Regions from separate parts of the Pantoea sp. X-Soil-TKNS-1211 genome, predicted to be linked through region 2. Evidence: predicted binding sites of a transcription regulator. Region 2 holds the regulator's gene; the other holds the start of a gene.
The links. Region 2 encodes LexA, which represses DNA repair genes until DNA is damaged. Its sites were predicted from a motif close to TNCTGTATGTACATACAGNA; they were not measured.
Positions count from the first base shown of each region.

Region 1: AC6I8W_RS09205 (metal-dependent hydrolase) is a predicted target of LexA. The motif match lies at 11,914-11,933, and genes of this name have one in related genera.

Region 1 covers NZ_AP035953.1:1,906,765-1,922,752, forward strand. The annotation lists gene astD (succinylglutamate-semialdehyde dehydrogenase) at 1-743, shown strand, start outside; gene astB (N-succinylarginine dihydrolase) at 740-2,068, shown strand; gene astE (succinylglutamate desuccinylase) at 2,116-3,111, shown strand; gene spy (ATP-independent periplasmic protein-refolding chaperone Spy) at 3,432-3,929, shown strand; gene cho (excinuclease Cho) at 4,011-4,871, opposite strand; gene yddG (aromatic amino acid DMT transporter YddG) at 4,934-5,824, opposite strand; gene nadE (NAD(+) synthase) at 5,891-6,718, opposite strand; gene AC6I8W_RS09180 (multidrug effflux MFS transporter) at 6,836-8,026, opposite strand; gene AC6I8W_RS09185 (TetR/AcrR family transcriptional regulator) at 8,023-8,607, opposite strand; gene osmE (osmotically-inducible lipoprotein OsmE) at 8,801-9,136, shown strand; gene AC6I8W_RS09195 (DUF6515 family protein) at 9,193-9,558, opposite strand; gene AC6I8W_RS09200 (L-cystine transporter) at 9,763-11,154, opposite strand; gene AC6I8W_RS09205 (metal-dependent hydrolase) at 11,309-11,896, opposite strand; gene kduD (2-dehydro-3-deoxy-D-gluconate 5-dehydrogenase KduD) at 12,029-12,790, opposite strand; gene kduI (5-dehydro-4-deoxy-D-glucuronate isomerase) at 12,808-13,644, opposite strand; gene hxpB (hexitol phosphatase HxpB) at 13,810-14,478, opposite strand; gene AC6I8W_RS09225 (YniB family protein) at 14,612-15,148, shown strand; gene AC6I8W_RS09230 (fructosamine kinase family protein) at 15,153-15,988, opposite strand, start outside.
Region 2 covers NZ_AP035953.1:355,934-371,921, forward strand. The annotation lists gene AC6I8W_RS01560 (ABC transporter permease) at 1-727, opposite strand, end outside; gene AC6I8W_RS01565 (alkaline phosphatase family protein) at 717-1,535, opposite strand; gene AC6I8W_RS01570 (ABC transporter substrate-binding protein) at 1,546-2,607, opposite strand; gene AC6I8W_RS01575 (UTRA domain-containing protein) at 2,833-3,531, shown strand; gene psiE (phosphate-starvation-inducible protein PsiE) at 3,602-4,012, shown strand; gene AC6I8W_RS01585 (prolyl oligopeptidase family serine peptidase) at 4,088-6,124, opposite strand; gene ubiC (chorismate lyase) at 6,272-6,784, shown strand; gene ubiA (4-hydroxybenzoate octaprenyltransferase) at 6,796-7,680, shown strand; gene plsB (glycerol-3-phosphate 1-O-acyltransferase PlsB) at 7,755-10,178, opposite strand; gene AC6I8W_RS01605 (diacylglycerol kinase) at 10,305-10,673, shown strand; gene lexA (transcriptional repressor LexA) at 10,779-11,393, shown strand; gene dinF (MATE family efflux transporter DinF) at 11,486-12,817, shown strand; gene AC6I8W_RS01620 (CsbD family protein) at 12,976-13,188, shown strand; gene zur (zinc uptake transcriptional repressor Zur) at 13,258-13,779, opposite strand; gene AC6I8W_RS01630 (conjugal transfer protein TraF) at 14,228-15,478, shown strand; gene dusA (tRNA dihydrouridine(20/20a) synthase DusA) at 15,577-15,988, shown strand, end outside.

The sequences.
Region 1 (15,988 bases), 1.6 Mb from region 2:
ATAACGCCTTGATCGTCGAGAATCCGGCGGATATCGATGGTGCGGTGCATATCGCTATTCAGTCGGCGTTTATCACCGCCGGGCAACGCTGCACCTGCGCCCGCCGTCTACTGGTGAAACGTGGTGCAGCAGGCGATGCCTTTCTGCAACGTCTGGTTGAGGTAAGCACCCGCTTGCAACCTGCCGCCTGGAATGCTGAGCCGCAACCTTTTATGGGCAGCGTGATTTCCCCGGCCGCTGCCGGACAGATTTATGCCGCCTGGCAAAAGCGCGTGGATCTCGGAGGCAAAGTGTTGCTGGGAATGCACTGGCCCGATCGCGACAGCGCCATCATCACGCCGGGTATCATCGATATGACCGACGTGCGGTCATTGCCGGATGAAGAAGTGTTCGGCCCGCTGTTGCAAGTGGTGCGTTATGACAACTTTGAGCAGGCGATTCGTCTGGCAAATCAGACGCGCTACGGTCTTTCCTGTGGCTTGATTTCCCCTGATCGTGCGCAATTTGATCAACTGCTGCTGGAAGCGCGCGCCGGTATCGTTAACTGGAACAAACCGCTGACCGGCGCGGCCAGCTCCGCACCCTTCGGTGGCATTGGTGCCTCCGGCAACCACCGTGCCAGCGCCTGGTATGCGGCGGATTACTGTGCGTGGCCGATGGCCTCGCTGGAAAGCCCCAGCCTTGATCTGCCGGGCACGCTGTCACCAGGTCTCGACTTCTCTGCGGCGGGAGCATCTGAATGAAAGCCTTTGAAGCCAACTTCGACGGCTTGGTGGGGCTAACGCACCATTACGCCGGATTATCTTTCGGTAATGAAGCATCGACACGTAACCAGTTGCAGCCGTCGAATCCGCGTCTCGCGGCGAAGCAGGGGTTGCTGAAGATGAAAGCGCTGGCGGATATGGGCTATGTGCAGGGAGTGATCCCACCGCATGAACGTCCCAATCTGCCGTTACTGCGCCAGTTGGGTTTCAGCGGCAGCGATGAACAGGTGCTGGCGCAGGCGGCGAAACAAGCACCGCAACTGTTGTCAGCGGCCAGTTCCGCCTCGGCAATGTGGGTAGCGAATGCCGCTACTGTCTCTCCGTCTGCCGACAGTGCCGATGGTCGCGTGCATTTTACTGTGGCTAACCTTAACAACAAATTCCATCGCGCGATTGAAGCACCGGAAACCGCCGATTTGCTGCGTGCCATCTTCCGCGATCCGCAACATTTCAGCGTCCATGATGCGTTGCCGCAGGTGGCGCTGTTTGGTGATGAAGGGGCGGCTAACCATAATCGTTTCGGCGCGGATTATAGTGACACCGGGGTACAACTGTTTGTCTATGGCCGCGACGGGAAGTCACAAGGTGCAGAACCGCTACGCTATCCGGCACGCCAGACGCGGGAAGCCAGTGAGGCGGTGGCGCGTCTGCATCAGCTGCATCATGCACGGACAGTGTATGCCCAGCAGAATCCGACGGTTATCGATCAGGGCGTGTTCCATAACGATGTTATCGCGGTGAGTAACCAGCAGGTGTTCTTCTGTCATGAGGACGCCTTTGTCAATCAGCCTCAGTTGCTGGCCGATTTGCAGGCGCGGATCCCCGGTTTCTGCGCGATTGAAGTGCCGCGCAATAAAGTGTCAGTGGCCGATGCGGTCAATACTTACCTGTTTAACAGCCAGCTGCTACAACGTGCTGACGGCGGCATGTTGCTGGTCTTGCCGGAGGAGTCACGCCAGCATAGCGGCGTATGGCGTTATCTGACTGAACTGGTGGAGAGCGGTGGGCCGATTCGGGAACTGAAGGTGTTTGACCTGCGCGAAAGTATGTACAACGGCGGTGGCCCGGCCTGTTTACGGCTACGTGTGGTACTGACGGAAGCGGAGCGTCAGGCGCTGAATCCGGCGGTATTGATGAACGACCGCCTGTTCGGTGTCCTGAATGATTGGGTCGATCGCCATTATCGCGATCGCTTAACCCAGGCGGATTTGGCCGATCCACAATTGCTACGTGAAGGGCGTACTGCGTTAGATGAGCTGACACAGCTGCTAGACTTAGGTTCTGTCTACGCATTTCAGCGCTAACGCTTGGGGGCGCATGTGTCGCCCCTTGTTTTACGTAAGGAGAAAGAATGCAGGATTTTTTACAGCAAACATTGTCTGGCCGGGTGCCGCTGGAGCGTCACGGGCAAAACGCCCACCTCAGCTGGCAGTGGCTGGATGAGGGCATTCTGTCCCTGACCCCGCATACCCCAACGTCGCAGGCGTTGGTGCTGTCTGCGGGTATCCACGGTAATGAAACCGCGCCGGTAGAGATCCTTAACCTGCTACTGACGTCCTTGCTACGCGGCGAAAAACCGCTGGCAGTGCGGCTGCTGGTGCTGCTGGGGAATCCGCAGGCAATGCGCAGCGGCAAACGTTATCAGCAATACGATATCAATCGTCTGTTTGGCGGACGTTGGCAGCAGGTGTCTGATGTGCCGGAGGCGCGGCGTGCGCTGCGGCTGGAGCAGGCGCTGGAAACGTTCTGGCATACCTGCCTGACAACAGAAACCCGCTGGCATCTCGATTTACATACCGCTATTCGCGGTTCGTATCACACACGTTTTGGTGTGATGCCACTCAATCAACGTCCGTGGCCAGAGGATTTTATGCACTGGCTGGCCGCCGCCGGGCTGGAAGCGCTGGTTTTCCACCGTTCACCCGGTGGCACTTTTACTCATTTCAGTTGTGAGCATTATGCCGCCGCCAGTTGTACGCTGGAGCTGGGCAAGGCGCTGCCGTTTGGGGAGAACGATCTTACCCAGTTCAGCGCAGCACAGCAGGCATTGGCCGCGTTACTGTATGGCGAAGCACTGCCGGAGGTGCAAACTGCGCCACGACGTTATCACGTGGCCCAGCAAATCACCCGCCACGGTGAAGAGTTTGTGCTGCATATGGGACCTGGTACGCTCAACTTTACCGCTTTCCCGCAGGGGACGTTGTTGGCGGAGGAGGGGGATACCCGTTACTACGTACAACAGGCGCGCGAGTATGTTTTGTTCCCCAATCCAAATGTCGCACCGGGATTGCGTGCCGGGTTGATGCTGGTGGAAGAGAACGAGCAAACTCAGGCTCTGACGTTGTAGCGACGCGATTTATCGCGCGTGTCTCCATCGCGCGATAAATTACGCCGCGACAAGGGGACGGTTGTGCGAATTATCCTTTCGCTACGCCGACAATACCGTTACACTCCTCCTTAATTCCTGCGTTTTTTGCCTTATTCGTCATACTCTTTTGCAATTCCTCACGTGTTTCTTCTTATTCTCTCCATGATCGCCTGATATCTGTCTTTTATGCTTTCAGGGCTTTACTCAGCCTCTGAGTAGTTGACGTTCAGCGTCGTATGCTTGTTTCCGAAGACGCGACACAGGCTGTCGTCATGAAACTGAAAAGTAAGGACAATATTATGCGTAAACTGACTTCCCTCTTCCTGGCTACCGCGATGGCTCTCGGTGCTGCCAATATCGTCCATGCTGCGGCAGACAACCTGACGCCTCCGCCAGCTGGCAGCGAGAAATCCATGCATAAGCCGCCGATGCGTCATGGTGGTATGGACATGATGTTCAAAGGTCTGAACCTGACCGACGCGCAGAAAAAACAGATGCATGACATCATGCGTGAAAGCCACAAAGACTTTCAACGTCCGTCGCTGGAAGAGCGTCGCGCTAACCACGCGCTGATTGCCTCTGACACCTTCGACCGGGCGAAAGCAGAAGCACAGGCGGAAAAAATGACCGCCAATGCCAAAGAACGTGCTGTGGCGATGATGGAAACGCAGAACAAACTCTATAACGTGTTGACGCCGGAGCAGAAAAAGCAGTTCAACGCGAACTTTGAGAAACGTCTGACAGAGAAACGCCCGCACGATGGTAAGATGCCGCCACCACCGGCTGATGGCGAATAATCCGCTGATAGCATGAGGGTTTGAGACCGCCGACGTTGTCCATCGCATCCGATGCTTTGGGCAGCGTCGGCGGTTTTGCTTTTATAGCGCGATCAACGGGAACTCGCCCGACAACAGCGGACGACAGAGAATTTTATAACCATCGTGATCAAAACCTTGGGGTATCCGTTGCAGCTGGCGCGCTTCTGCTTCGTTACTCACCGAACCCAGCCAGAACCAATGATCGATCACGTGGATTTGCGTCATGGTCGCGCCACGTTCCACCATCCCTACCGCGCCGGGCCACGGCCAGCACACCACCCGTAACGCCTCCAGTGCCTGCTGCAAGCGCTGTTGATGCGCCTCTGGCGACTCGTTGCCGCAGCAGGCACCGGCACAGCGGTTAAGTGCGGCACGGAAACACCCTCGGCCGCTGCGCAGGTTCTCCAGCCCCAGCAAACCGTGGCACAGGCGCTGTTCATCGGCGATGCCTTTCAGCTTCTCCAGCGCGGCATGGCGGCTACGAAACAGGCCATACAGATTGGCGGTGCTGGAGAAATCGAGATCGCGGGCGTAAACCACTTGCGGTGCGGTGTCGTTAAGCTGGATTGAGCAGAGCTGGCGGTTTTTACGCAGGCGCTTATTGAACAACGGCTGTTGAGTTTTAATCATCTGCGCTTCCAGTAACTGCGCGCCAAGATCGCCCGCGGTGGGGATCCAACTGACGCGCCTTGCCTGGCGCAGCATGCTGGCTTCGTCGGGGGTGCGGAAATGGGACATCACACGGCTGCGCAGGTTAACGCTTTTGCCGATATACAACGGCAGGTTTTCGCTTTCGCCGTGGAAAACATACACGCCGGGCTGATTCGGTAAACCTTCCAGCCACTGGCGCAGATGTTCGGGATATTGGTAAATGGCTGCCGCATCAAATTCAAGGCGGTAACTTGTGGCTCGTCTGACCAAGGAGGACTCCGCTTACTGGTTGTCCATCCAGTATATCAGGGTGGCGATTTTCTCGCCACCCGTTACAGGCGGCGGGTCGCCAGCCAGCAAATCAACGAACCGAGGGTGATCATCAGCACGCCTTGCCAGAAGATCAGGGACGGGGTTAGCCCGAGCCAGAGCGAAGCCAGCAACGCCGACAGCACTGGCGTAAAGTAAGATGCCGTTGCCAGTAACGTTAGATTGCCGTGTTGAATACCGTGGTTCCACGCTGAATAGGCCACTGCGGTGGAGACGCCCATAAACAACACCTCCAGCGCCGGGATCAGGCTGAAATGCAGCGAGCTGACCTGTTCGGTAATGGCGAATTTGCTCCACAACGCCAGCGCCGTGATGATAAAGAACAGATTGACGCCACTTTTGCCGTTGGCATAACGGCGCGTCACGTTGTTGTACAGCCCCCAGGCAAAAGCGGCGATAAACGCCAGTCCATACGCCAGCGGGTTACTCAGCAGATTATGTCCGAGCTGCGACCATGAACTGCCGCCCCGGCTCTGTAGCACCCAGACAATTCCCGCCAGCGACAACAGCAATCCCGGCCATAGCCAGAGACGGAAACGTTGTTGGTTGATTGGAATAGCAAACACGATGGTCAGACAGGGCCACAGGTAATTGATCATCCCCAGCTCCAGCGACTGCGCTCGATCCTGCGCCAGACCAATCGCCAGCGCGAGACAGATTTCATAGCCGACAAACAGCAGACCGCCGCCCCACAAGTAGCGCGTCGGCATCTGGCGGAAATCAGGCAGGCCACGCGTCAGGCACAGCAATAACGCCGTAGTGGTATAAATCAACGCCGCGCCACCAGTGGCGCCAAAGGCTTCACTCACGCTGCGCAACAGGCCAACGGTGGTGCTCCAGAGTAAAATCGCGCTCAGGCCAAACAGTGTCGCGCGCGGTAAATGTGCAGGCATAAAAAAGTATTCAGACCAGGCAAAAAGAGGCGTTTTCCGAGCCGAAATGGAAAACGCCGGATGGGGTTATTTTTTCCAGAAATCGTCGAACACGGTAATCGGCGGGCGACGTTTGTGCTCGGTTTTCAGATACCAGCCTTCGATGATTTTAGCGGCCGCCGCATCAATGGTTTTGCCTTCCAGATAGGCATCAATCAACTGATAGGTCACGCCGAGAGCCACTTCATCCTGTAATCCTGGACGATTATCTTCGAGGTCAGCCGTTGGGTGCTTCAGGTAAAGATGCTCCGGGCAGCCCAGCAGTTTCAGCAACTGTTTACCCTGGCCTTTGTTGAGGCGGAAAATTGGGTTGATGTCAGTGCCGCCATCACCATATTTGGTGAAGAAACCGGTGACCGCTTCGGCAGCATGGTCAGTGCCTACCACCACTCCTTTGGTCATTCCAGCTATGCTGTACTGGGCTTTCATGCGTTCGCGGGCTTTTTCATTACCGCGAATATAGTCCGACAGGGCAATCCCGGCATCCTGCAGGGCGCGCTCACTCGCCAGCACCGCTTCTTTGATGTTGACCACCAGCGATCGATCCGGCTGGATAAAGGCCAACGCATCCTGACAATCCTGCTCATCAGCCTGCACGCCATAAGGCAGACGTACGGCAATAAAGGTGTAGTCGTTGTCACCGGTCTCTGCGCGCAACTCACGGATGGCGGTTTGTGACAGAATGCCTGTCAGCGTGGAATCCTGACCGCCGCTAATGCCGAGTACCAGGGTCTTAATCCCCGGGTTGGTTTTCAGGTACGACTTTAAAAAATCAACGCTGACACGAACTTCTTGCTGGGGATCGATGACGGGTTTAACACCAAGGGCTTCAATGATTTCCTGCTGCAGTGACATGAACCTCTCCTCAAGTCAGTTGCCGGACGGCACAATGCGAATCATTTGCTAAAGCTAACGCGGCTGGCCCAAAACAACAAGCCGTATGGCTTGTTGTTCGGGTTATTTGCTGGCAAATCAGGCGCTTTTCGGCTTCTTCGCCAGCAGGATAAACATCACGATCGATAACATAAAACAGCCAAAAATGGTGCCGGTCATGCTCAGCACCGAGGTACCGCCGAGACCAGTTAGCGGTACGCTGATGGCACCGAGGGTGAACATGGTGACGCCAATTGCCGCCGAGGCGCTGCCCGCGCGGTGGCCCTGGCTCTGCATCGCCAGCGAGGAGGCGGTGGTAGCGATAACACCATTGCTGGCGATGGTGAAGAACAAGGGCAGCAGAATCACCGGCAGCGACGCACCGATGATGCCCGCCACCAGCAGACAGGCGGAGGCGACAAAGGCCAGCAGCAGGCCACCTTTCAGTACCCGGTATTCACCCCAACGTCGGCACAGGCGGGCGCTGGTCTGTGAAGCAATAATCAGACCGAAACCATTGGCGGCAAAGCAGAAACTGAAGGCTTGCGGAGACAGACCGTAGATCTGTTGCAGGACAAACGGTGATGCGCCGATGTAAGCGAGCATCCCCGCCATCATGAAACCCTGTGTTAAACAGAATCCCATAAAGGCACGATGGGTAAATACCTCGCCAAGTGCAGCCCAGGCGGAGAAAATGGAACCCCGATTGCGTTTTTCTTCCGGCAGCGTTTCATGGAGTTTCCAGCGGGTCAGCAGAATAAGCAAAATTGCCACCGCCCCCAACACCATAAAAATGCCGCGCCAGTTCAGCACGGTTAACATAAAACCACCCAGTACCGGAGCGGCGATGGGTGCCAGACCGTTAACCAGCATCAGCAGAGCAAAAAAGCGCGTCAGTTCATAACCGCTGTACATATCGCGCGCCACAGCACGCGAGAGCACCGCGCCGCCGCCGCCCGCCAGGCCTTCAAACAAACGCGCCACCAACAGTTGATTGATGTCTTGCGCCCATGCACAACCGATTGAGGCGACAAACAGCAGCAGCAGTGAGATCCGCAAAGGGCGCAGACGGCCAAATTTGTCGCTCAACGGGCCGAACAGTAGCTGGCCGGCACCGAGGCCGATCAGTGTCGCGGTGAGGCTTAACTGTGCGGTGGCGGTTTCGGTGTGCAGGTCCTGCGCCAGTTCTGGCAGAGCGGGCAAGTAGAGATCGATACAGAGCGGCCCAAGTGCAGCGAGCAGGCCAAGCGTGATGGCATAAACCAGGCGGTTAGAAGGTGCAGGTGTCATTTATCCTCTGTCTTTATTAGGAGTGAAATCAGGTTCTGATAAAGCTGTTGTAGGGCAGCCGCTGACGCTTTCTGTGGCGTCAGGCGACGCAGGGCCGTGCCATCAAACAACACGGCCAGGACTTCGACGCAGGCGTTAACCTGTTCGTCATTCAATTCAGGATGGCTGGCCCGGACTTTCTGCCGGGCATGACTAAACATACGCGCGTCTGCTGCTGCCAGCATCGCCGCAACGCGTGGATTGCGCCCAGCTTCGGCGGCGACATCCAGCATCAGCAATTCATCTTCCGGGTTCAGGCTTTCACGCCAGGCAAGAGTGGTGGCGATCTGATCGCTGTCGACGCGATCGCGCATCGCAGCGACACGGTCATCAACAATCCGTTTCACCATCTCTTCAATGATGGCGTCCTTACTGGGGAAATAGCGGTAGATTTGCCCCACGCTGAGATTGGCGGCGCAAGCCAGCCGCGCCATGCTGGCCGCATGAAAGCCCTCCCGCCGAAAGCAGTCACGTGCCGCGCGGATGATTTCATCCTGACGCTGACGGTGGCGTTCGTCTTTGTTCTCTCGTTGTCTGGTCATAACCGCCCTGAAAATAGTTTTGAGAGTGCTCATTCTCATAAGGCAATTATACGGAGCCAGACGCGGGAACACAGGCACTTTTACGCAATCCTGACGCTTCGGAACAAACTGAATATGCCGCCATAAAATTGATTAATCTGGATTTATGTTCCAGGCTTAAGGTTACATGGACACAGTAATGAGGAACAACAAGATGAATAAAGTGCTGGGATGTATCGCTGCGGCCTTAACGCTGGCAGCGCTCTCTGGTTGTACGGCTTATGATCGTGCCGAGAGCTTCGTAACGAAACCTGTGGTGAAGGATGTGAAAAAAGGGATGACCCGTGACCAAGTGCGTCAGATTGCCGGAGCACCCTCTACTGAGATCACCATGGTACATGCGCGCGGCACCTGCCAGACCTATGTGCTGGGCGAGCGTGATGGCAAGCTTCAGACTTACTTTGTCAGCTATAACGATACCGGTCACGTGATGAACTACGGCTTCCAGAGCTGTAAAGAGTACGATACTGACCCGCAGGCGACGCAGTAAGCGGCAGCAGAATAGCAAAAACGGCCCGTCAGTGACGGGCCGTTTTTATGTGCGTTTTATAAACCGTAGGGGCGTGGTACTTCGTTATAGCTGCCGTTAATATCGCGCTGATAGTAATGACCATCCTGCACGTAATAACGTTTGCCGTTAAAGTCGAGCACACGCATGCCTTCGACCGGGACGGATTGCGGAGGTTGCACCACAACGTAGGTATCACCCTGACGTTGGTAGTAGCTGCCGTTCAGCAGGTAATAGGTCAGGCCGCCAATCAACACCGCAGTTGCGGCATCGGGTAAGAAATGTAATGGACCGGGTCCACCCCAATGTGGTCCAGGACCAGGTCCCCACGGACCAGGGTGGGCAAGGGCGATGGCTGGTGTTAATAAGGTTAACGCCAGCACGGAGGCGATAACTTTTTTCATCGGTAGTTCTCCTGCTATGACTGGGAGCAGGATTGGCTTTTCAACGCTAAAACACAAGCGAAAAGTGGCTGGTTTTTCCTCTATTTACCATGCTTAACACTTTCCTGACGGTAGCGCCATGATTGCCTGGGATTGAGGAGGGGGGAGCGTCGCGGCGATAAAAAACAGCGCGATAAATCGCGCTGCTACGGTTCAGGCAGAAGATTAGCGATGTGCCAGTTCGGCGTGGTCGTCGCTTTCCAGTACTTTTTTGTCAGTCAGACCGAGCCAGCGGCTGGTGAGGGAGCCAGCGGTCATCGCACCATTGACGTTGAGCGCAGTACGGCCCATATCGATCAGCGGTTCGATGGAGATCAGCAACGCCACCAGCGTTACCGGCAGACCCATGGCGGGCAGCACGATTAAGGCGGCAAAGGTGGCACCGCCACCAACACCGGCCACTCCGGCCGAGCTGAGCGTCACGATTCCCACCAGCGTGGCAATCCACAGCGGGTCAAACGGATTGATACCTACCGTCGGGGCAACCATCACCGCCAGCATGGTCGGATACAAACCGGCACAGCCATTCTGACCAATGGTGGCACCAAAGGAGGCAGAGAAACTGGCGATCGATTCTGGTACGCCAAGGCGACGCGTCTGGGTTTCCACATTCAGCGGGATACTGGCGGCGCTGGAACGACTGGTAAAGGCAAAGGTAATTACCGGCCACACTTTACGGAAGAAACGTAGCGGGTTGATGCCGTTGAAAGAGAGCAGCAGGGCGTGCACGCCAAACATGATTGCCAGACCCAGATAAGAGGCCACGACAAAGCCACCGAGCTTGATGATGTCCTGGAGATTAGATCCCGCCACCACTTTGGTCATCAACGCCAGCACGCCGTAAGGCGTGAGCTTCATGATCAAACGCACCAGTTTCATTACCCAGGATTGCAGGGTGTCGATCGCCACCAGCACGCGTTCGCCTTTTGCTTTGTCATCTTTCAGCAACTGCAACGCGGCCACGCCGAGAAACGCGGCAAAAATGACCACGCTAATGATTGAGGTCGGGTTGGCGCCGGTAAGATCGGCAAACGGGTTCTTAGGAATAAACGAGAGCAACAACTGGGGCACCGTCAGATCGGCTACTTTGCCAATGTAATTGCTCTGAATCGCGTTCAGACGCGCGGTTTCCTGCGCACCTTGCACCAGGCCATCTGCCGTCAAACCAAACAGGCCGGTCACCATCACACCCACCAACGCTGAAATCGCCGTGGTAAACAGCAACACGCCGATGGTCAGTACGCTGATTTTACCCAGCGAAGAGGCATTGTGCAGGCGTGCCACGGCGCTGAGAATCGAGGCAAAAACCAGCGGCATGACGATCATCTGTAACAGTTGCACATAGCCGTTACCGACAATGTTGAACCAGCCAATGGAGGCTTTCACCACCGGGCTGTTCTCACCGTAAATGGTTTGCAGCGCCAGACCAAACAACACGCCGATCACCAGGCCAGTCAATACGCGTTTTGACAGGCTCCAGCGTTCATTACCGATGCGTGCCAGCAGCACCAGCAGTGCGGCGAACACCACGAGATTAATAATCAGGGGAAAATCCATGCTCTACTCCAGAGATTTGCCGCGCCTCTGCATGTACAGGCGCGGAATACAGGTGATTCCTGAAAGGAATCCGGGCATGTTAACAGTTCATAAATGGGCAGGCTTATATCCAAATGGAATTGATTATAACTTTATGCTGAATGTTGTCTGATTATTACTCGTTTTGGCTGTTTATTATCCGTCCCACGCCATTTTGTAGGGTATTAAACAGTTGTTCGGGCCAGCCGTTTGCACCAAAAGATGGCAATCCGGGTGGGAACCATAACGCGTAACCCACCAACGCCAGGCACAGGGCGCGTTCCAGCTGATTGCCTTTCTGGCTATTGAGCAGAGGTAAACGGAAGCGCCAACGGCAGGGCCACAGCAGCGGCACGCCCGCCGGCGTCAGCATATCAGCGACAATATGACTGAGATAACCCAGGGTCATGCCCTGCAACACATCGGCGGGGACAGGCCAACTGGTGGGCACATTAATCTGGAACAGCCATAAACTCACCGCCACTGCCAGCAGGCTGTGAGTAAAACCCCGATGGCCAAAGGCGCGCGCAATGGGTTGAGATAACCACTTCAACCGTTGTCCCAACACCGACTTGGGATGATCAATATCCGGCAGCAAACAGGTCAGCAGCGCAGCGGGCACCAGATGCCACCAATCGGCACTGGCCATTACCGGCGTAAGCTCCGCGCGCTTGGCAAAAATAGCACTGGCAATGGCGAAAATGATGTGGCCTTCGGCCGTCATGATTAAACCTGGCTGCAAACTGTCGATGCATCCAGTATAGGGATTTATCCAGTAAATGAGAATATGTGACGCTGTAACCAGGCGTGAATTTAGGAGGATGCCCGCGCCAGAATGACGCGGGAAAAGAGTAGCTTAGCGAGCCAGCCAACCACCGTCCACCGCCAGGGTATAACCGTGGACGTAATCCGATGCGCTGGAGGCGAGGAACACCACGGGACCCATCATGTCGCCTGGATCGCCCCAGCGTCCGGCCGGAATACGCGCAAGGATCTCTTCACTGCGTGACTCATCATCGCGGATTTGTTGCGTGTTATTCGTCGCCATGTAGCCAGGGGCAATCGCGTTGACATTGATGCCGTGCTTCGCCCACTCATTAGCCATCAACCGCGTCAGCCCCATGACGGCGCTTTTCGATGCGGTGTAGGAGGGCACGCGGATACCGCCCTGGAAGGAAAGCATCGACGCAATGTTAATGATCTTGCCACCATTCCCTTGGGCTATAAATTGGCGCGCCACCTGTTGAGAGAGGAAAAACAGGCTTTTGCTATTGATATTCATCACATCATCCCAGTCTTTTTCGCTAAAGTTCAGCGCATCTTCACGGCGAATAATTCCCGCGTTATTGACCAGAATATCAATGCGTCCTGCCTGTGCTACTGCCTGTTCCACCACCTGCGGCACGATGGCGGGATGGGTGAGATCGGCCTGAATCGGCCAGAAATGGCGTCCCAGTGCGGCAACTTTTTCCGCAGTATCATCAGGACCGGCGCGATTGACGCCAATAATATCGCAGCCCGCCTGCGCCAGTCCGATTGCCATCCCCTGACCAAGTCCGGTGTTACAACCGGTGACCAGCGCGATTTTTCCTTCGAGATTAAAAGCATTCAGAATCATCATCTTCTCCTTCTGCTCTAGCGCAATGCACTCACGCGGACGTGGTCCATGTCATCAAACACCTGGTTTTCCCCCACCATGCCCCAGATAAAGGTATAGCGCTGGGTGCCGACACCCGCATGGATCGACCAGCTTGGCGAAATCACGGCCTGTTCGTTATGCACCAGCAGATGACGAGTTTCCTGCGGTTGCCCCATCATATGAAACACCGCGCTGTCCTCGGCCATATCGAAATAGAAATACACTTCCATGCGGCGTTCATGGGTGTGGCAGGGCATGGTGTTCCACAGATTACCCTCGTCAAGGCGCGTCAGGCCCATGGTCAGCTGACAGGTCGGCAACACATCCGGCACGATAAATTTGTTGATGGTGCGACGATTAGAGGTGGCGGCGTCACCCAGCGTGGCTTTGACGGCATCTTCAAGGGTGATTTTTTTGTCCGGGTAGTGGGTATGCGCCGGGGCGCTGTTGTAATAAAACTTCGCTGGATGATTGGCTTCGCTGCTGCGAAAAATTACCTGTTGCGCCCCCTGGCCGACATACAACGCCTCCTGATGACCAATCTCCCAGGTTGTACCATCCACCACAATCAGCCCTGGGCCGCCGATGTTGATCACGCCCAGTTCGCGGCGTTCGAGAAAATAGCTCACACCCAGCTGTTTACCCACTTCGCTACCGATGGTCACCGGCTGCGTTATCGGCATTACGCCGCCGATGATGATGCGGTCGATATGGCTGTAGGTCAGGGTGTAATCATCCGGGGTGAAAATGTTTTCGATTAGAAATTCGCGGCGCAGGGCAGCTGTATCGAGGGTTTTGGCGTGTTCGCTGTGAATACTTTGACGTACGTCCATCTCAGGCCTCTGGATATAAGAAGGAATAGGTCCCGATGCGGGTCTGTTGGCATCTTAGGCAGGATGGGATATGAATTCAATAAAAATGAAACGTTGTTTTATTTATTTGTGTTGATGATCAAATCTGCATAAAAAAGCCCGCTGTCAGAGCGGGCTGGTGGAGACTTAGCCATGTAGATGTTGAGCGGCAAGCTGGGTGAGGTCATCCAGCCGGACATTCGCCAAAGCCCAGCGCGCATCATCACGATGTTCCGCCGCTGGCACCACGATGGATCGCATGCGTGCAGCTTTGCTGGCAACCATGCCGTTAAAGGAATCTTCCAGCGCGACGCAATTGAGGGGATCGATGCCCAGCTTGGCGGCGGCATCCAGATAAACCTGTGGATGCGGTTTGCTGTAGGGAAGATGCTCGGCAGAAGCTAACTGGTCAAAATAGTGGCGCAGGTTAAACATCTCCAGCACCCGCTCCAGCATATGCAGCGGTGAGGCGGAGGCGAGGGCGATTTTCAGTCCCTGGTCGCGACATAACTGCAGTGCCTGCTCCACGCCGGGTAGCAGGGGGCGTGTCTCTTCCACCAGCGCCAGTGCGCGCGTGATGATGCGCTGTGTGACTTCCTGCTGATCCGGGCCGTTCCACGGCAGGGCTTCGTACCACATACGTACGGTTTGATCGATGCGTAACCCCAGGGTATCTGGCAATTCGTGGCGGCGGGTCAGATCCACGCCCAGGGTGGCAAAAATATCGAGTTCGGCGCGATCCCACAGCGGTTCTGAGTCGATCAACAATCCGTCCATATCAAAAATGGCGGCCAGAACAGGGCGACGATAAGACATATAACGGCTCCGTTTGAAATTTGGCCTACCTTAGCATGAAAGCCAGGCAACCAGCATGCTGCGCTTTTTTCAGGAAAAAAAGATGCAGTGCAGGTAGACTTAGGGCAAATCTTATTCCGTTCAGGGAGACACCATGACTTACCAACAGGCTGGCCGCATCGCCATCCTTAAGCGAGTGGCTGGCTGGGTGATTTTTATTCCGGCATTGCTATCCACCATTATCTCCGTATTAGGCTTCATGTTTAAGCACAGCGAAAAGCAACCTGGTATTGATGCGGTGATGCTGGATTTTGTGCATGTCATGATTGATATGGTGAAGTTCAACACGCCGTTTCTCAGTTTTTTTTGGCAAAACTCCCCGGTTCCGGAATTTAACGGTGGCACCAATATTGGGTTCTGGATTATCTATTTTTTGATTTTCGTGGGTATCGCGTTGCAGGCCTCTGGCGCGCGCATGTGGCGTCAGTCACGCCATATCAAAGAGGGCATTGAGGACCAGCTGATTCTTGAGCAGGCGAAGGGTAGCGAAGGACGCAGCCGGGCGCAGCTGGAGGAGAAAATCAATGTTCCACGTCATACCATTTTGTTGCAGGTATTTCCGTTGTATGTTCTGCCGATTGTGATCGCCATTGCCGGTTACTTCGTGCTGAAATTGCTCGGATTGCTGTAAGGCGTCAGGCCGGTCTGGCCTGACGTTGTCCCAACGCATCCTCATCCAGCAACTGGCCGATGGCGAAGGTTGCTTCGTCGTTCCAGTTGCCACCAAACACGTTGGCGCGGTTCAACAGATAATAGAGCTGATATACCGGCTGGCGTTGCGAGAACCCCTCCGGCAGCGGCCAGACGGCGTGGTATCCTTCGTAAATCTGCCGTGGCAGCTCGGCGTAATAACTCAACATCGCCAGATCACATTCGCGATCGCCCCAGTAGCAGGCAGGATCAAAAATCCACGGCCCACCGGGACTTCCGGCGCAATTTGCTGGCCATAAATCGCCATGCAATAACGAAGGTTGTGGGTGGTGGTTAGCGAGTGCGCGTTGCACACAATCGACAATCAGGTCGGCATCACCATAATTGACGCCTTTTTCTGCCGCCAGTTGCAGTTGCCAGCCAATACGCTGTTCGGCAAAAAAGACCGACCAACGACGCAGCCAACTGTTGGGCTGGGGAGACGTAGTGATGTTGTTGTCGTAATCGAGGCCAAACTGCGGTTGCTCACTCCACTGATGCAGGTGTGCCAACTGCTGACCGAGCTGAAACGCCGTGTGTTCATTGAGTGGTTCCGGCGGCAGATACTCCAGCAACAGGAAGCTGGTGTCGCGATCGTTACCGACACCGTAGACCTCGGGAACGCGGACGGTGTGCGTGCGCGCCAGCAGTGCCAGCTGATCCGCTTCCCAACTAAACAGGGTGAGCATATCCCGCGTGTTACATTTGACGAAGACGTCGAGTTTACCATAACGAATGCGCCAGGCAGGATGGACATCGCCCCCAGGCAGTTCGTGGCGTT
Region 2 (15,988 bases):
AAATATCGCCCGATACCAGGGCAGCAATACGTACCGGTACCACGTTAAAGTTGCCGGTGGTGAGCGCATAGATGGTGGCGTAAGCGCCGAGGGCGTTGGCCAGCAAAATCACAAAGGTGCCGAGCAGCGCCGGAAACAGAATCGGCAACCCGATATGCCACCAGTAGCGCCAGCGGCTGGCACCCAGCAATGCGGCGGATTCCTGCCAGTCCTGGCGCAGGCCATCAAAGGCCGGATAGAGCAGCAGAATACCGAGCGGGATCTGGAACCAGGTGTAGACAATCACCATGCCGTCGCGCGAGAACAGTTTGAAGCTTTCCAGCAAATTGTAATGGCGCAGCAGCAACGTCAGGCAGCCATTCAGTCCCAGCAAAATGACAAAGGCAAATGCCAGCGGCACGCCGGCGAAGTTGCTGGTCATATTGGTAAACGACATCAAAAAGCGCTGAAAGCGTCCGCTGCCCATCTGATGCAATGAATATCCGGCGACCAGCGCGATTAACAGACCATAAATGCTCGACCAGATCGAGATATCCAGCGACAGACGGAATGCCTGCAAATAGAACGGCGAGGTCAGGATATCGCTGTAGTTATCCAGTCCCCAGCTTTCGTTCATGTCGCTCCAGAAGCTGTTGATGGCGATCCACAGCAACGGGGCGAGCTGGAATGCCACCCAGAACAGGGCAAACGGCAGCAACAACAGCAGCGCGAGGCCTTTACCCTTCATGACGCGGCTCCGCCAGCAGGCCACGGCACACCGGCTTGTCATGCTCGACGCCGAGCAGGGTGCAGACGATGCCACACAGCTCAGTCTGCTGTGGTTCCAGCTCCGGCTGCTTTGAGAAGCCCTCACCAAATACAAACAGCGGCACGTTGGTCTCCTCCGGCAGAATTCCGCCGTGTGAGCGATCGTCGTTCATGCCGTGGTCAGCGGTGACAATCACCTGATAACCGGCTGCCAGCCAGCCTGGCATCCAGTGCGACAGATAACCATCGGCCATGCGTGCGCGGTTGCGGTACTGCGGCGATGACAGGCTGTGCTTATGCCCGGCATCGTCAATATTCATCGGGTGGATCAGCAGGAAATCCGGGTCGTGGCGCAGACGCAGACTTTCGGCATCTTCAAACAGGTGGGAATCCGGGTAGCCGTCGTCCCAGTAAAAGTGTCCATATTGAATAGGCAGCTCAGGCGCGACCGTATGTCGGTCGCGCGCTGCGTTAAACGGGGTCTGATTATACAGCTCACTCACCCAGTGGTACGCCGCGGCAGCGGTGGTTAATCCGGCGGCGCGGGCATAATGGAAAATGCTGCGCTCTTTGCTTAACCGGCTGACGCCGTTATGAATAATACCGCTGCGCACCGGCGGAATGCCGGTGAGAATGCATTCATATAGCGGACGCGACAGCGACGGCAGCTCACAGGTCAGGGTGTAATATTGGCCATTGCCCTGCGCGCATTCGGCAAACAGGTAACCCATTGCATGCTGCGCCACCTGATTGCTCAACCCATCCAGTACCACCAGGATTGTTTTCATCCCCTTCTCCTTACTGCTGCATATTGATGATCACGTTCTCCTGCCACAGACGCGGCAGTGCTTTTGATGATTTATCCCAGGCGGCCTGGTCTTTAATCGGACGGGCATTTTTGTACTCAGATTGCGGCAACAGTTTGGCCTGCACATCAGCTGGCAGCGTCAGGTATTGCGCACGAATCGGGCGCGCGTAGCCTTTTGCCAGGTTGGTCTGACCGGCATCAGAGAAGATATATTCACGCGCCAGTTTGGCTGCGTTCGGGTGTTTGGCGTATTTGTTGATGATGGTGGTGTAGCCAGAGGTCACGGAACCATCAGACGGAATCACCACTTCATAGCGGTTTTTGTCGATCTGATCGCGGTAGTTCAGGCCGTTAAAGTCCCACACCACCGCAACCTGGATTTCGCCTTTTTCGATGTTGGCAATCACCGGATCGGTCACGCCGAGGCGACCCTGTTTGGCGAGATCAGCAAAGAAGCTCAGTGCGGGCTTCAGGTTCTTCTCGTCACCACCCAGCGCATAGTTAGCCGCCAGCACACCGTTGGCAGCCTGAGCAGCCACACCAACATCACCGATAGTGACGACATACTTACCTTTTTTCAGATCGGCCCAGCTGTGCGGCACATCTTTGACCTGCTGTTTGTCGACGAGGAAGGCGATAGTGCCGGTATAGGCCAGCATCCAGTTGCCTCCTTTATCTTTTGCCCAGTCCGGCACTTGATCCCAGTGCGTCGGCTTATAGGGCTGCGCCAGGCCTTTCGCCACTGCGACCGGGCCAAAAGCGGCACCCACGTCACCGATATCGGCGCTGGCATTCTCTTTTTCTGCGGCAAATTTCGCCAGCTCCTGCGCCGATGACATATCGGTATCGCTGTGCTTCAGGCCATATTTGCTACTGATGTCATTCCAGGTATCTTTCCAGTTGGCCCAGCTATCTGGCATACCGACGCTGTTGATTTGACCTTCGCTGCGCGCGGCTTTTTCCAGCGCGGCGAGGTCGTTGTCGGCAGCCTGTGCGGCTGGTAAGGCAAGCAGTACAGCACTGGCTACTACAGAGGCGATTAACGCTTTCATCTCAGTTGCTCCCGGTGTAAGTTGAGGGACATCTTGGTCTAGTCCAGCAAGAACCGAGCCAATTTAGCTGTTGCAGATGAAGGTTTTATGACTAAGGCAGTAAAATGTGGTGTTGAGAGCCGATCCACACAAATGTTCGGAACGCATTGAGGCCAGGTTTACGTTGTCATTGGATTGTCATCGAACTGTCATAGTGCAGCTTCGCCCCAAAATGAGGCTTTAAAGATGTTGTCGAAAACGGCAGATGTCATCGCAGCCGCGCTGCACAGTCGGATTGACGCAGGTGAGTTCGCCAGCGGGCGCTTGCCTGCGGAACGCAGCCTGAGCGAACAATATTCCACCACGCGTATCACCTTACGTGAAGCGCTGGGATCGCTGGAGGCGCAGGGTATTATTTATCGGGAACTGCGACGCGGCTGGTTTCTGGCCCCGCCCAGGTTGGTGTATAACCCGCTGCACCACAGCCATTTCCACGCTATGGCTGCCCAGCAGGGACGTATCGCCAGCACCGAGGTGATAGAAGCGCGCAAGGCACCGGTGCAATCATCGGTGGCGCATCAACTGCAACTGACCGAGGGTGACGAGGTTTACCTGATTCGCCGTCTGCGCCGCATTGATGGCCGCGCGGTACTGTATGTGGAGCACTATCTTAACCCACACTATTTTCCGGGCCTGCTCGACGAGGATCTCACCCGTTCCCTGACCGACCTCTATAACCACCGTTATGGTATTCGTTACGGCGGCGCGCGTTTTACTATCCTGCCGGGGCCATTACCGGCGCATGCCGCGCCTGCCTTGAATGTTGCCAGCGGCACCCCCGGATTGCTGATCACCCGTACCAACCGCGATCAACATAAACGCGTCATCGATTGTGACTGTGAGTACTGGCGTTACGATGCGCTGTGCGTGGATGTTGATGTTTGACTATATTGTGATTTTGATCACACTGCCGCATGATAGCGCCAGAGATAACTCGTTTTACTAAGGCGCAAAAATGACTGAAAAATCAGCGGCGGGGCAACTGATTGCCACGGCTCTGCAATGGGTGCTGAACCTGGGATTGGTGATCCTGGCGATCATTCTGGTGGTGTTTCTTGGCAAAGAAACCATTCATCTGGCCAATGTGTTGTTCAGCACCGGCGAACAGGCATCATCATTTCTGCTGATCGAAGGGATCGTGATCTACTTTCTCTATTTCGAATTTATCGCGCTGATTGTGAAGTATTTTCAGTCGGGCTATCACTTCCCATTGCGCTATTTCGTCTATATCGGCATCACCGCGATTATTCGGCTGATTATCGTCGACCATAAAAACCCGTTCGATACGCTGTGTTACTCGGCTGCCATTCTGATTCTGGTGGTGACGTTGTGGCTGGCGAACAGCAACCGATTGAAACGCGAGTAGCGGCGCGATTTATCGCGCGGTTTTTTCCTGCAACGTGCACGAAATCGCGCGATTTATCACGCCGCTACGCATCCATTAGTTACCTGTCAGCATCTGCCACAGAAACTCTTCCACCAACGCCGATTTGAATGCAATCTGGCCTTTCTCAGGCGCGTTGCCGTGTCCGGCCTCGGTTTCTTCATACAACCACACCTGCTGATGTCCTTGTTGCTGCATGCGCGCCACCATTTTGCGCGCGTGTGCCGGGCTGACGCGATCGTCACGGGTTCCGGTGGTAAACAGGGTCGGTGGATAGGTTTTATCCGCCTGTACGTTGTCGAAAGGGGAATAGTTTTTCAGCCATTGCCACTCTTCCGGCTTTTCCGGATCGCCATATTCGGCGATCCATGATGCCCCTGCCAGCCAACGATGATAGTTCGCCATATCCAGCAGCGGGACTTCGCACACCAACGCACCAAAGTGCTCGGGATAGTCAGTCAACATATTGCCAATCAACAATCCGCCATTGCTGCCGCCGCGTGCCGCCAGACGCGCCGGGCAAGTGATGCCGCGAGCAACAAGATCGGCGGCGACGGCGGCGAAATCCTCATACGCACGGTGGCGATGCTCTTTTAACGCCGCCTGGTGCCACTGTGGACCATATTCGCCCCCACCGCGAATGTTTGCTACGACGTAAACACCGCCTTGTTGCAGCCAGGTCGTACCTTTCGCGCCAAGATAGTTGGGGGTTAGTGAGACTTCAAAACCGCCGTAGCCATTGAGCAACGTCGGGTGATCGCCGGTTAGCGGCAGGTTTTTGGCGCAAACCTGGAAATAAGGAATAGGGGTGCCATCCAGTGACATCGCAAAATGCTGCGTCACGGCAAACCCTGAAGCATCAAAGCTGGCCGGATCCTGCTTAACTTCAACACGTGTTTGCCGATCAAAGTCACCGTAGCTCAGACGTCGCGGCTGTAAAAAACCATGACTGATCAGCGCGTAGCGGTTGCTTTCACTATCCAGCCCATGCGCGAACACATTGGTGGCATCCGCGAGGGTGATCTCTTCAACCTGCTGCCATTGCCCCTCTGTCACCGTCATCACGCTAACGGTTTCCACCACATCGTGGATCTTATCCAGCAACAGGTAATCGCGTGTGGCGGAGTAGCTATTCAGCGTGGTGTGCGCATCTGGCGTAAACAGGGTGGTGAAGTGGCGTTTTCCCTGCTGGAAATCCTCAAGGTTAATCGCCAGCAGCGCGCCAGCCGGGTGGACCTCATCTCCTATCTGCCATTGGGTGGTCAGGGTGACCAGCAGCCACGCTTTGAAGAAACCGGCTGTGGCATCGTCCGGGATGGCGATGTGTTCAAGCTGATCCCGATCGCGGAGTAACCAGGTTTGATGGTGGTAAAAATCGATCCCGCGATACACCAATTCTTTCTCATAACCCGGGGTGTGAATGCGCCAGGCGGAGACAGAAAGGTCGTTGGTCTCGCCCGCGTAAATTAACGGGGCTGACTCAGGTAATGTACCGCGCTGCCAGCGGCGCACACTGCGTGGATAGCCGGATGCGGTCAAGGTATCGCCACCCGCATCGAGGCTCAGTAAAAGGGTGTTTTCATCCACCCAACTCACCCGGCTTTTGCTGACAGGGAGAAAAAATCCATCGGTGATAAAGGTTTTGCTGACCAGATCAAATTCGCGAATTTCACAGGCATCGCCACCGCTGGAGAGGTAAACCAGCGCGCGCGAATAGTCGGGGTAGAGTGGCTGCGCACCATGGAAACTCCAGTGGCTGCCTTCCTGCTGATTGAGTTGATCCAGATCCAGCACCGTTTCCCACTCGGGTTCGGCGCTCTGATAAGAGTCCGCGTTAGTACGCCGCCAGATACCGCGTGGATGATGCTCATCCTGCCAGAAGTTATACAGGCTATCGCGATAATGGGTGACCCACGGGATATTGGACTTGTCGTTCAGCCAATGCAGCGTCGCCTGCTGCGCGTGTTGGAAACGGCTGCCTTGGGCGAATTGGGCGGTGGTAAGGCGGTTTTGTGTGGCGACCCAACTGAGCGCCTGTTCGTTGAGTGGTTGTTCCAGTGCGTTTAACAGATCCTGATGTTGTCTTGATGTCATGTCATATCCTTGGTGGCCTGGTGAACAGAAACAAGCATAACGGTTTTACATTGAATTAACTTACAACGCATTTCCGGCAACGCTTCGTTATTCGCGCAGCGGCGGTGGTGCGTTACACTGGGACACTTTTTTCTGTGGAGAGTTTTTATGTCTCAGGATGCGCTGGCGCAATTGCGCGCGCTACACTGGCTACCCGCTTCCTCCCCCTTACTTTCCGCGCCACTGCTCGACTGGCTGATGGAGGAAGACTCAATGACGCGGCGCTTTGAACAGCATTGCCAGCACGTCACGGTGCAACTGGTACGCGAAGCCTTTGTTGACGCCAGCGAACTGGAAGAGGAAGGCGCGTTGTTACCTGCCGATCAGCGCTTCTGGCTGCGGGAAATTTTGTTATGTGGTGATGGCGTTCCCTGGCTGGCTGGCCGTACCCTGGTGCCGGAAAGCACGCTTAACGGCCCGGAGCAGATGCTCCAGCAGCTTGGCACGCGCCCACTCGGGCGTTACCTGTTTGCCGACTCCAGCCTGACACGTGATTTTATCGACCCCGGCCAGGTGGGCGCGTTGTGGGGACGTCGCTCGCGTTTACGTCTCTCCGGCAAACCGCTGTTGTTAACTGAACTGTTTTTACCGGCGTCACCACTTTATCGCGCGCTGGATTAAGGATAAGGATTGTGCAAAAGACCCTGGGAATAAATAAATTACAGGCCTACAGTCGCCTGATGCGCATTGATAAACCGATTGGCACACTGTTGTTGTTGTGGCCCACGCTATGGGCGTTGTGGTTATCAGGCATGGCGATTCCTCCGCTCTCGGTGCTGCTGGTGTTTGTGCTGGGGGTCATCGTGATGCGCGCTGCGGGCTGCGTCATCAATGACTACGCTGACCGTAAAGTGGATGGGCATGTCAAACGTACTGCTGCACGTCCGCTGGCAAGTGGGCTGGTGTCAGAGAAAGAGGCGAAGTTACTGTTTGTGGGTTTAGCTTTGCTGGCGTTTTTGCTGGTGCTGACCATGAATCGCATGACGATTATGTTGTCCGTAGTGGGCCTGGCGCTGGCCTGGGTTTATCCCTTTATGAAGCGTTATACCCACCTGCCACAGGTGGTGCTGGGTGCGGCTTTTGGCTGGGCCATTCCTATGGGCTGGGCGGCAGTTAGTGAGTCCTTACCTCTTGTTTGCTGGCTGGTATTTATTGCCAACCTGTGCTGGACAGTCGCGTACGATACGCAATACGCCATGGTGGATCGAGACGATGATTTAAAAATTGGCGTCAAGTCGACGGCGATTCTGTTTGGTCGTTATGACAAACTCATCATCGGATTGTTGCAACTGGTAACGCTGGGCCTGATGGTACTGGTGGGAGGGTTGTTGAATCTGAATGGGGCGTTTTACTGGTCGTTGTTATTAGCGGCGGGCTTGTTTGTTCATCAGCAGAAGCTGATTGCCCAGCGCGAGCGCGACCCCTGCTTCCAGGCGTTTCTCAATAATAACTACGTTGGTCTGGTCTTGTTTATCGGTATTTTGTTGAATACTCAACCGTTTATTGATTTGCTGTAGCGGCGCGATTTATCACGCGGTTGTTGAATCAAAAAAGCCGTCATCCACTGGGTGACGGCTTTTTATTGAGTACCTTAATCGTGGGCGACAGCGCTCTCAATGGTCAGACGCACATCACTGGTGACCAACTCGGCCAACATTTGCCACATGGCTTGGGTACGATCCACCTCAGCATCACCGCCGTCGCTGATATAGCCTTCATCACGCAACGTCAGCACCAGCGCGGTGAACACGGCTTTATCAAAGAACTCAGGGGCGTTGATGCCGTGCAGTACTGACAGACGTTGCGCCAGCGTGCGACTCTCTTTTTCCAGGGTGCCACGGTTAATGGTGGGCTTGGCACTGAGGATCGAGAAAGTGATGGCAAAACGTTGCAGCGTTTCACGAATACCTGCTGCCAGTAGCTGTAGTGTGCGATAGCGCGCGGTGGTCATTTGCACCAGGCCATCTTGTTGGGTGATCAGACCCTGACGCGCCATTTCGTTGCACAGCGATTGAATCAACTCCGGCAACTCGTTACTGCTCCAGCGCAGGAACAGTTCACTCTTCAGCATCGGATAGACCAGGGCGACCTGGCGCAACAATTCAGCTTCACTGATTTCACGGTGCTGCTGCACGATCGCGGCAATCAACGACGGCATCACCAACATATGTTGAATGTTGTTGCGATAGTAGGTCATCAACACCGCCTGCTCACGTGGCAGGATGATGATGTCGCCGATATTGTCCTGCTCGGTCTCAAACTTATTCATGCCCATTGCGTGATCCAGCAGGGATTCAGCGCTGAGATCCGGCACCGTGGCTTCCGGTGAGTAGGGCACATTGCGCAGCAGCTGGGTGTAGCACTCCAGTTGCTCAATCAGTTGTTCGCGCGTCAGTGAACGTTGACGAGAAGCCAGCAGCGCGGTGACGCACAGGTTCATGGCGTTGGCAGCACCGGCATCGTTAATCCGCACCATCAGGCGGTTAGCGATGTCATTTACGGCGGGTGTCATCCAGGCCTGACGCTGGGGTTCGATTGGATCGATCGCTTCACGCCATTCTGGTACGTGTTTGTTCAGATAGTTTACCAGCGGCAGTGGCTCACCGAAGTTCACATAGCCCTGACCAAGATTACGCAGCTTACGCAGGCCACGCACCATCTGGATAAAGCCTTCTTTCTCTTTCGCGGCACCGCGCAGTTCTTTGGCGTAGGTGCCGACTTCCATCACATGTTCATAGCCAATATAAATCGGCACGAAGGTGATTGGACGGCTGCTGCCGCGCAGCAAGGCCTGTAACGTCATCGACAGGGTGCCGGTTTTCGGGTCCAACAAACGCCCCGTACGTGAGCGGCCGCCTTCCACGAAGTATTCAACCGAGTAGCCGCGATTGAACAACTCGCCCAGATATTCGCGGAAAACGGTGGAGTAGAGCTTGTTGCCTTTAAACGTACGGCGAATAAAGAACGCCCCGAGACGACGGAAAATCGGCCCGGCGGGCCAGAAATTCAGGTTGATACCCGCAGCGATGTGTGGCGGCACCAGTCCCTGGTGGTAGAGCACGTAAGAGAGCAGCAGGTAATCCATATGACTGCGATGGCAGGGGACATAGACAATCTCATGTCCATCCTGTGCCAGCTGACGCACACGTTCACCGCCATTCACGTTGATCCCTTGATAGAGGCGACTCCACATCCAACCCATGACGCGGTCGGTAACGCGAATCGCTTCATATGAGAAATCGGCGGCAATCTCTTCCATCAATTCGACGGCGTTTTGTTGTGCCTTCTCGTGTGAGATCTTTTTGCTGCGTGCCTCATCTTCCACCGCTTTTTCAATCGCTTTGGATTGCAGCAGCTTATTAAACAGATCCTGACGGGCAGGCAAACTCGGGCCAATGGCAGCCAGACGCTGACGCGCAAAGTGAATCCGTGCCACCCGCGCCAGTTTTTGGGCGATTGACTTATCCGTACCGTGTTCGGTCGCCATCTGGCGCAGCGAAACGGTCGGCGAGAAGCGCACAAAGCTGTCGCGGCCATGCCAGAGAATGGCGAAGAACTTCTGCACACCGTTGAGAATACGCAGGTGAGGAGTGGATTCCCCCTGAACTTCACGTCCTGGCGCACGGCCAAACATCACCGACACCGGCAGCATCTGTACATCCAGCTCCGGATTGCTGCGATGCAGATCGAGGTAGTCGTGAAACAACTTCACGGACTCCATGCTCGGCACGAAATACGGGAACACGCGTGGTCCATCGTGGATAAACACGTGACGCGGCAGCAAAGCGCCGTCTATTTCCAGCGGTGCGAGCGGATCAGGCAGATCGTGTTTCAGACACTGCGAACGCAGCGTGAGCAGATCGGCCTTGGAATCATAAGGCAGCACATACAGGATCGGCCGCGTCGGATCCAGCCCATGCTCGGACACGGGATCGGCGGGAATGGCCTTACTCTTTACCAAAATGGAGAGTGGTAAATTCAATAATTTATAATAAAGTTTACGCCAACCTGACATAGACAACTTCAAGCCTCTTGTTAGCAAAGCGCGGCAAGCATACCAGAAAGTGCCGCGAAGATCTGTGGCTGCACCATCTCTGGCTGCCCAGACATTGACGTCAAAACGAGTAAAGGGTTCAACGACATGGCAAAAAACGTCACCGGTATTCTCAGGATAGTTAAAGCAGCCGGTTATTCCTGGCAGGGATTGCGCGCAGCCTGGTCGCATGAGGCGGCGTTTCGCCAGGAAGCCATTGCCGCGTTAGTAGCAATTATAGTGGCGTGCTGGCTGGATGTTGATGCCATCTCCCGCGTACTAATGATTGGTTCCGTGGTGCTGGTGGTCATTGTGGAAATCCTGAACAGTGCTATTGAAGCGGTGGTCGACCGTATTGGTCAGGAGCGTCATCCTCTGGCGGGCCGTGCGAAAGATATGGGATCAGCTGCCGTCTTACTGGCTATCTTACTGGCGTTGTTTGTCTGGATCGCGCTGCTTTGGTCACATTTGCGATAAGGATTCCGAGATCATCAACTCGCTGATTTTTCCCTCAGTTTTGGTTTTCATTTCGCCAATACCTGTATATACTCACAGCGACTGTATAAACAACCAGGGGGCGGGATGAAAGCATTAACCAGCAGGCAGCAACAGGTCTATGACCTGATTCGCGACCATATTAACCAGACAGGCATGCCGCCAACGCGTGCGGAAATTGCTGCGCAACTGGGCTTCCGCTCACCTAATGCGGCAGAAGAACACCTGAAAGCACTCGCGCGCAAAGGCGTGATTGAAATCGTCTCCGGCGCTTCGCGCGGTATTCGCTTATTAATGGAAGAAGAAGCCAGCGAGGGGCTGCCATTGATTGGCCGTGTCGCTGCGGGTGAACCTTTGCTGGCGCAGGAACACATTGAAGCGCACTACCAGGTCGATGCTAACCTGTTCAAACCCACTGCGGATTTCCTGCTACGCGTTAGCGGCATGTCGATGAAAGATATCGGCATTATGGATGGTGATCTGTTGGCGGTACACAAAACGCAGGAAGTGCGGAACGGCCAGGTTGTGGTGGCGCGTATTGACGACGAAGTGACGGTAAAACGCTGGAAAAAGCAGGGCGCGATTGTGCAACTTCTGCCGGAAAACAGTGACTTCCAGCCGATTGTTGTCGATACCCGTGAGCAGTCTCTGACGGTGGAAGGGCTGGCGGTTGGCATTGTGCGCAACGGTGAGTGGCTCTGATACCTTAATTCCCCCCCGCTACGGCAGCCTTCCTACGCTGCCGTAGTATCATTTTCTGACCAGACTGTTGTGCAGCAAACCGGGATGGGCTGATGCAGCTGTTTTCCTCCTCTGATAAAGCACTCTGGCGGCTGGCGCTGCCTATGATCCTCTCCAATATCACCATTCCGCTGTTGGGCGTGGTTGATACCGCCGTCATTGGGCATCTCGATAGCCCCATATATCTCGGTGGCGTGGCAGTAGGCACCACGGCGACCAGTTTCATCTTTATGCTGCTGCTGTTTCTGCGTATGAGCACGACCGGGTTAACCGCCCAGGCTTTTGGCGCGGGCGATAAAACGGCACTGGCACGGGCGCTCATCCAACCGCTGCTAATCGCGTTGGTGGCCGGGGTGCTATTTATTTTGCTGCGCACGCCTGTCAGCAATCTGGCCGCGGTGCTAATGGGAGGGAGCCTCGTGATTCAGCAGCAGGCACAACTCTTTATCCAGATTCGCTGGCTCAGTGCTCCCGCCACGCTGGCGAACCTGGTGATCCTCGGTTGGTTATTGGGCGTGCAATATGCGCGTGCGCCAGTGGTGCTGCTGGTGGTGGGGAATTTGGTCAATATCCTGTTGGATCTGGCGTTTGTTCTGGGTCTGCGCTGGGGAGTGGCGGGCGCGGCGGCGGCAACGGCACTGGCAGAATACGTCACCCTTGCTGTCGGATTATGGATGGTGGCACGGGTATTGAAGCTGCGCGGTATTGATTTCTCCTTGCTGAAGGAGAGTTGGCGCGGTGATGCTGCTCGCCTGTTTCACCTCAACCGCGACATTATGTTGCGCTCTTTCCTGGTCCAAATCTGTTTTGCGTCACTGACGATATTCGGCGCGCGTATCGGCCCGGATGTGGTGGCGGTCAATGCCGTTCTGTTGATGTTCCTGACTTTCACCGCTTACGCACTGGATGGTTTCGCGTATGCAGTAGAGGCTTGTTCTGGTGAAGCGGTCGGAGCGAAAGACCGCAGCCGATTATTGCTGATTTGGCACGCAGCCTGCCGCCAGGCGGGCCTGGTGGCACTGGTGTTTGCGGTGATCTATGCGTTATTTGGCGCACATATCGTAGCGCTGCTGACTTCGCTGGAAGAACTACGGGAAGTGGCCGATCGCTACCTGATGTGGCAGGTGGTAATGCCGTTAGTGGGCGTGTGGTGCTACCTGTTGGATGGCATGTTTATCGGTGCGACGCGCGGCCGGGAAATGCGTAACAGTATGGCGTTGGCGGCGCTCGGTTATGGTCTGTCTTTACTGACGCTCCCCTGGCTGGGTAATCATGGGTTATGGCTGGCGGTGACGGTATTTCTGGCAATGCGCGGGCTAACGCTGTGGTGGATTTGGCATCGCCACTGGCGTGCTGACAGTTGGTTTGCGACTCACGAACAATGAGACTCTGGATACAGAATAATCTGTAAGTGTGCTAACTATTATTCATTGTCTACTATAATTATCCTTATCAGCGCGAATGAGTAGCGCGTTATGTTGGTTTTACCCACTGGGGATTGGGTATTCCACTACCATCACTCTGCATGACATGGAGAAGGGTTATGAACAAAGACGAAGTGAGCGGAAACTGGAAACAATTCAAAGGGAAAGTGAAAGAAAAATGGGGCAAGCTGACGGATGACGATATGACGGTCATTGAAGGTAAACGCGATCAGCTTGTGGGTAAAATTCAGGAACGCTACGGCTACGCAAAAGATCAGGCCGAGCGAGAAGTTAAAGACTGGGAAAGTCACAACAAGGATTATCACTGGTAACGGACCCGTTTAAGGACGATGCTCCTGCCCTCCGATCGTGAAGATCGGGCTGGCACAGGGATGTGCCCTCTATCCTTTTTTACCCCGCTTTTTACTCTCCACCTGATGATCGTGATCGCAGCTTTCGTGATGCGTACAGGCTTCCACTTCGACACAGTTTTCACACAGCCCATGTGCTTCAATTACGCTGTGGCGTAGGGCAAAACTTGCTTGTTCAGCCAGGCCAGCAATGATCTTTTCCACACCATGTGCGTGTTTTTCACTGACCGCAGCACAACGATCACACACCAGCATGACTGAGGTGTGTGCCGGTTCATTGAAATGATGGCAAACCACATAACTGTTATTGGATTCCACACGGTGGATAAATCCCTGCTCCAGCAGGAAATCCAGCGCACGATAAATCGTCGGCGGTTTTGCCTGGGGTTCACTGATCCGCAGCTGATCCAGCAAATCATAGGCGCTGATCGATCCATTCTTTTCGGCCATCAGACGCAGTACTTCGGCGCGTTGTGAGGTCAGACGTACGCCGCGTTGCAGGCATAACGTTTCTGCCTGGGTGAGCAGTTGGTCGGGCGACAGATTTGACATAAGCGTTCTCCAGGTTGCAGGTGATGTTATTTTATCACACAAATTTTTACGCTGCTGTGATTGCTTTTTTTCCTCAACATGATCAGTAAAATTTCATTTTTTCATCAGGTTAGCGGCACAATTGTTTTCCTTCCTGTCTCACCCGGCTATCGTCATTTCTCGTTGCTACAGCATCATTAAATTGGCTTATCGGTTTTTGCTTTGCAACTCACCGACTTAGCGTCTAAGGTTCAAAAGGGCTTAAGTAATATCTGGCCTTAATTTAAGTACCGTTTATTTTTTTGCATAAATACACGACAGATTGGTGCGTCAGCAGTCAATTCTGCGAATAGCAGTGCTATTTCCTTTCATTTCACAGCAATGAATCGTTAGCCCGGGTTCACAATAAGGGCTGGTAAATTGTTTCGTCGATGACGTGGTCACGACATTTAAAGGTGATGGCAGGCAAATGGTGAAGACATTATTCAGACGCAAAAGTATTAGTTATCTTGTTGTTTTGAATGCCGTGTTTCTTTCCTCTTCGGCCCTGGCCGCAGGTACATGGTACGACGCACGTAACGATGCAATGGGAGGGACGGGAGTCGCTTCTTCCACCTGGAGTTCTGCGGTACTGGCAAACCCGGCTTTAATGACCAAAGCAAAACCTGATGATGACGTGAGTATCATTTTCCCTTCAGCCGGGATACAGGTTACTGATAAAGACAAATTGATTAATCGTGTTGATGACATTACGGACACGGTCGACCGTTATCAGAAAGTCATTGATAACCTAACCTTCCAGGATTACCTCAACGGTTATCCACAACTTAAGGCCGCTGCGGGCGATATGGCGAGTCAGCTTCGCGATCTGCGTGGTAACAAAGCAGATGGTTCAGCAGGGGTTGCACTGGCTGTTACGGTACCCAATGAAACACTGCCCTTCGCTTTTGTGACCAAAGCCTACGGCACAGCGCATATCCGCGCTAACGTGTCACAAAGCGATATCGATTATCTGCAAGGCGTCGCCGATGGCACGGTTATTCCGGTGCCGGGTGATGAGGATAAGTTGACGTCCAGTGCCAACGGTTTGGCGGCGTTAGTGACCGATTACGGTATTGCCGTGGCGCACCAGTTCAGTATCGCCGGACATCCGGTTTCTGTAGGTATTACGCCGAAACTGCAAAAAACCTGGCTGTATAACTACACCGCCAGCGTTTACAACTACGACAAAAGCGATATCAACAACAGCCGTTACCGCAGCTCAGATACCGGCTTTAACGTCGATGCCGGGATCGCCACGGACTTCGCCGATAACTGGACATTCGGCCTGACCGGGCAGAACCTGATTTCACGTGATATCGATACCAAAGAAGTGAATGGCTACCGTGATACGTACCAAATCCGTCCACTGGTCACCACCGGTCTGGCCTGGAACTACAGTGCCTTCACGCTGACCGGCGATGTCGATTTGACGCAAACTAAGCGCTTTAAATCGGAAGACAGCAGCCAATACGTTGGCGTCGGTGGTGAGTATCGGGTACTGGACTGGCTGCAATTACGTGCCGGTTATCGAGCAGATATGAAGTCAAATGACGCCAATGTGTTCACCGCTGGTTTTGGTTTGTCACCGTTTAACAATACGGTTCACCTTGATCTGGCGGGTTCGGTTGGCGACGACAATACCTGGGGTGCGATGTTGCAGCTCGGCTTTAACTTCTGATCAATCTCCTTCATCCCGACGGGCGGCTGTGTCGCCCGTCAATCCTGTGATATCATTGCGCAGAATCTCATCACTTAACCCCGGATTTACTGCGTTTCATGACCGATACCTTCTCTTCGCAACGTTTTTCCATTGCCCCGATGCTCGACTGGACCGATCGTCACTGTCGTTATTTTCACCGTCAGCTAAGCGGTGACATGCTGCTGTACACCGAAATGGTCACCACCGGTGCGATTATTCATGGCAAGGGCGATTATCTGGCCTTTAGTGAAGATGAGCATCCGGTCGCGCTGCAACTGGGAGGGAGCGATCCGGCGGCGCTGGCGCAGTGCGCGCAACTGGCGGAAGCGCGTGGTTACGACGAGATCAACCTCAACGTCGGCTGCCCGTCCGATCGCGTGCAGAATGGCCGTTTTGGTGCCTGTCTGATGGGCGAAGCCGCGCTGGTGGCGGATTGTATTAAAGCGATGCGGGACGTGGTGAGCATTCCGGTTACGGTAAAAACCCGTA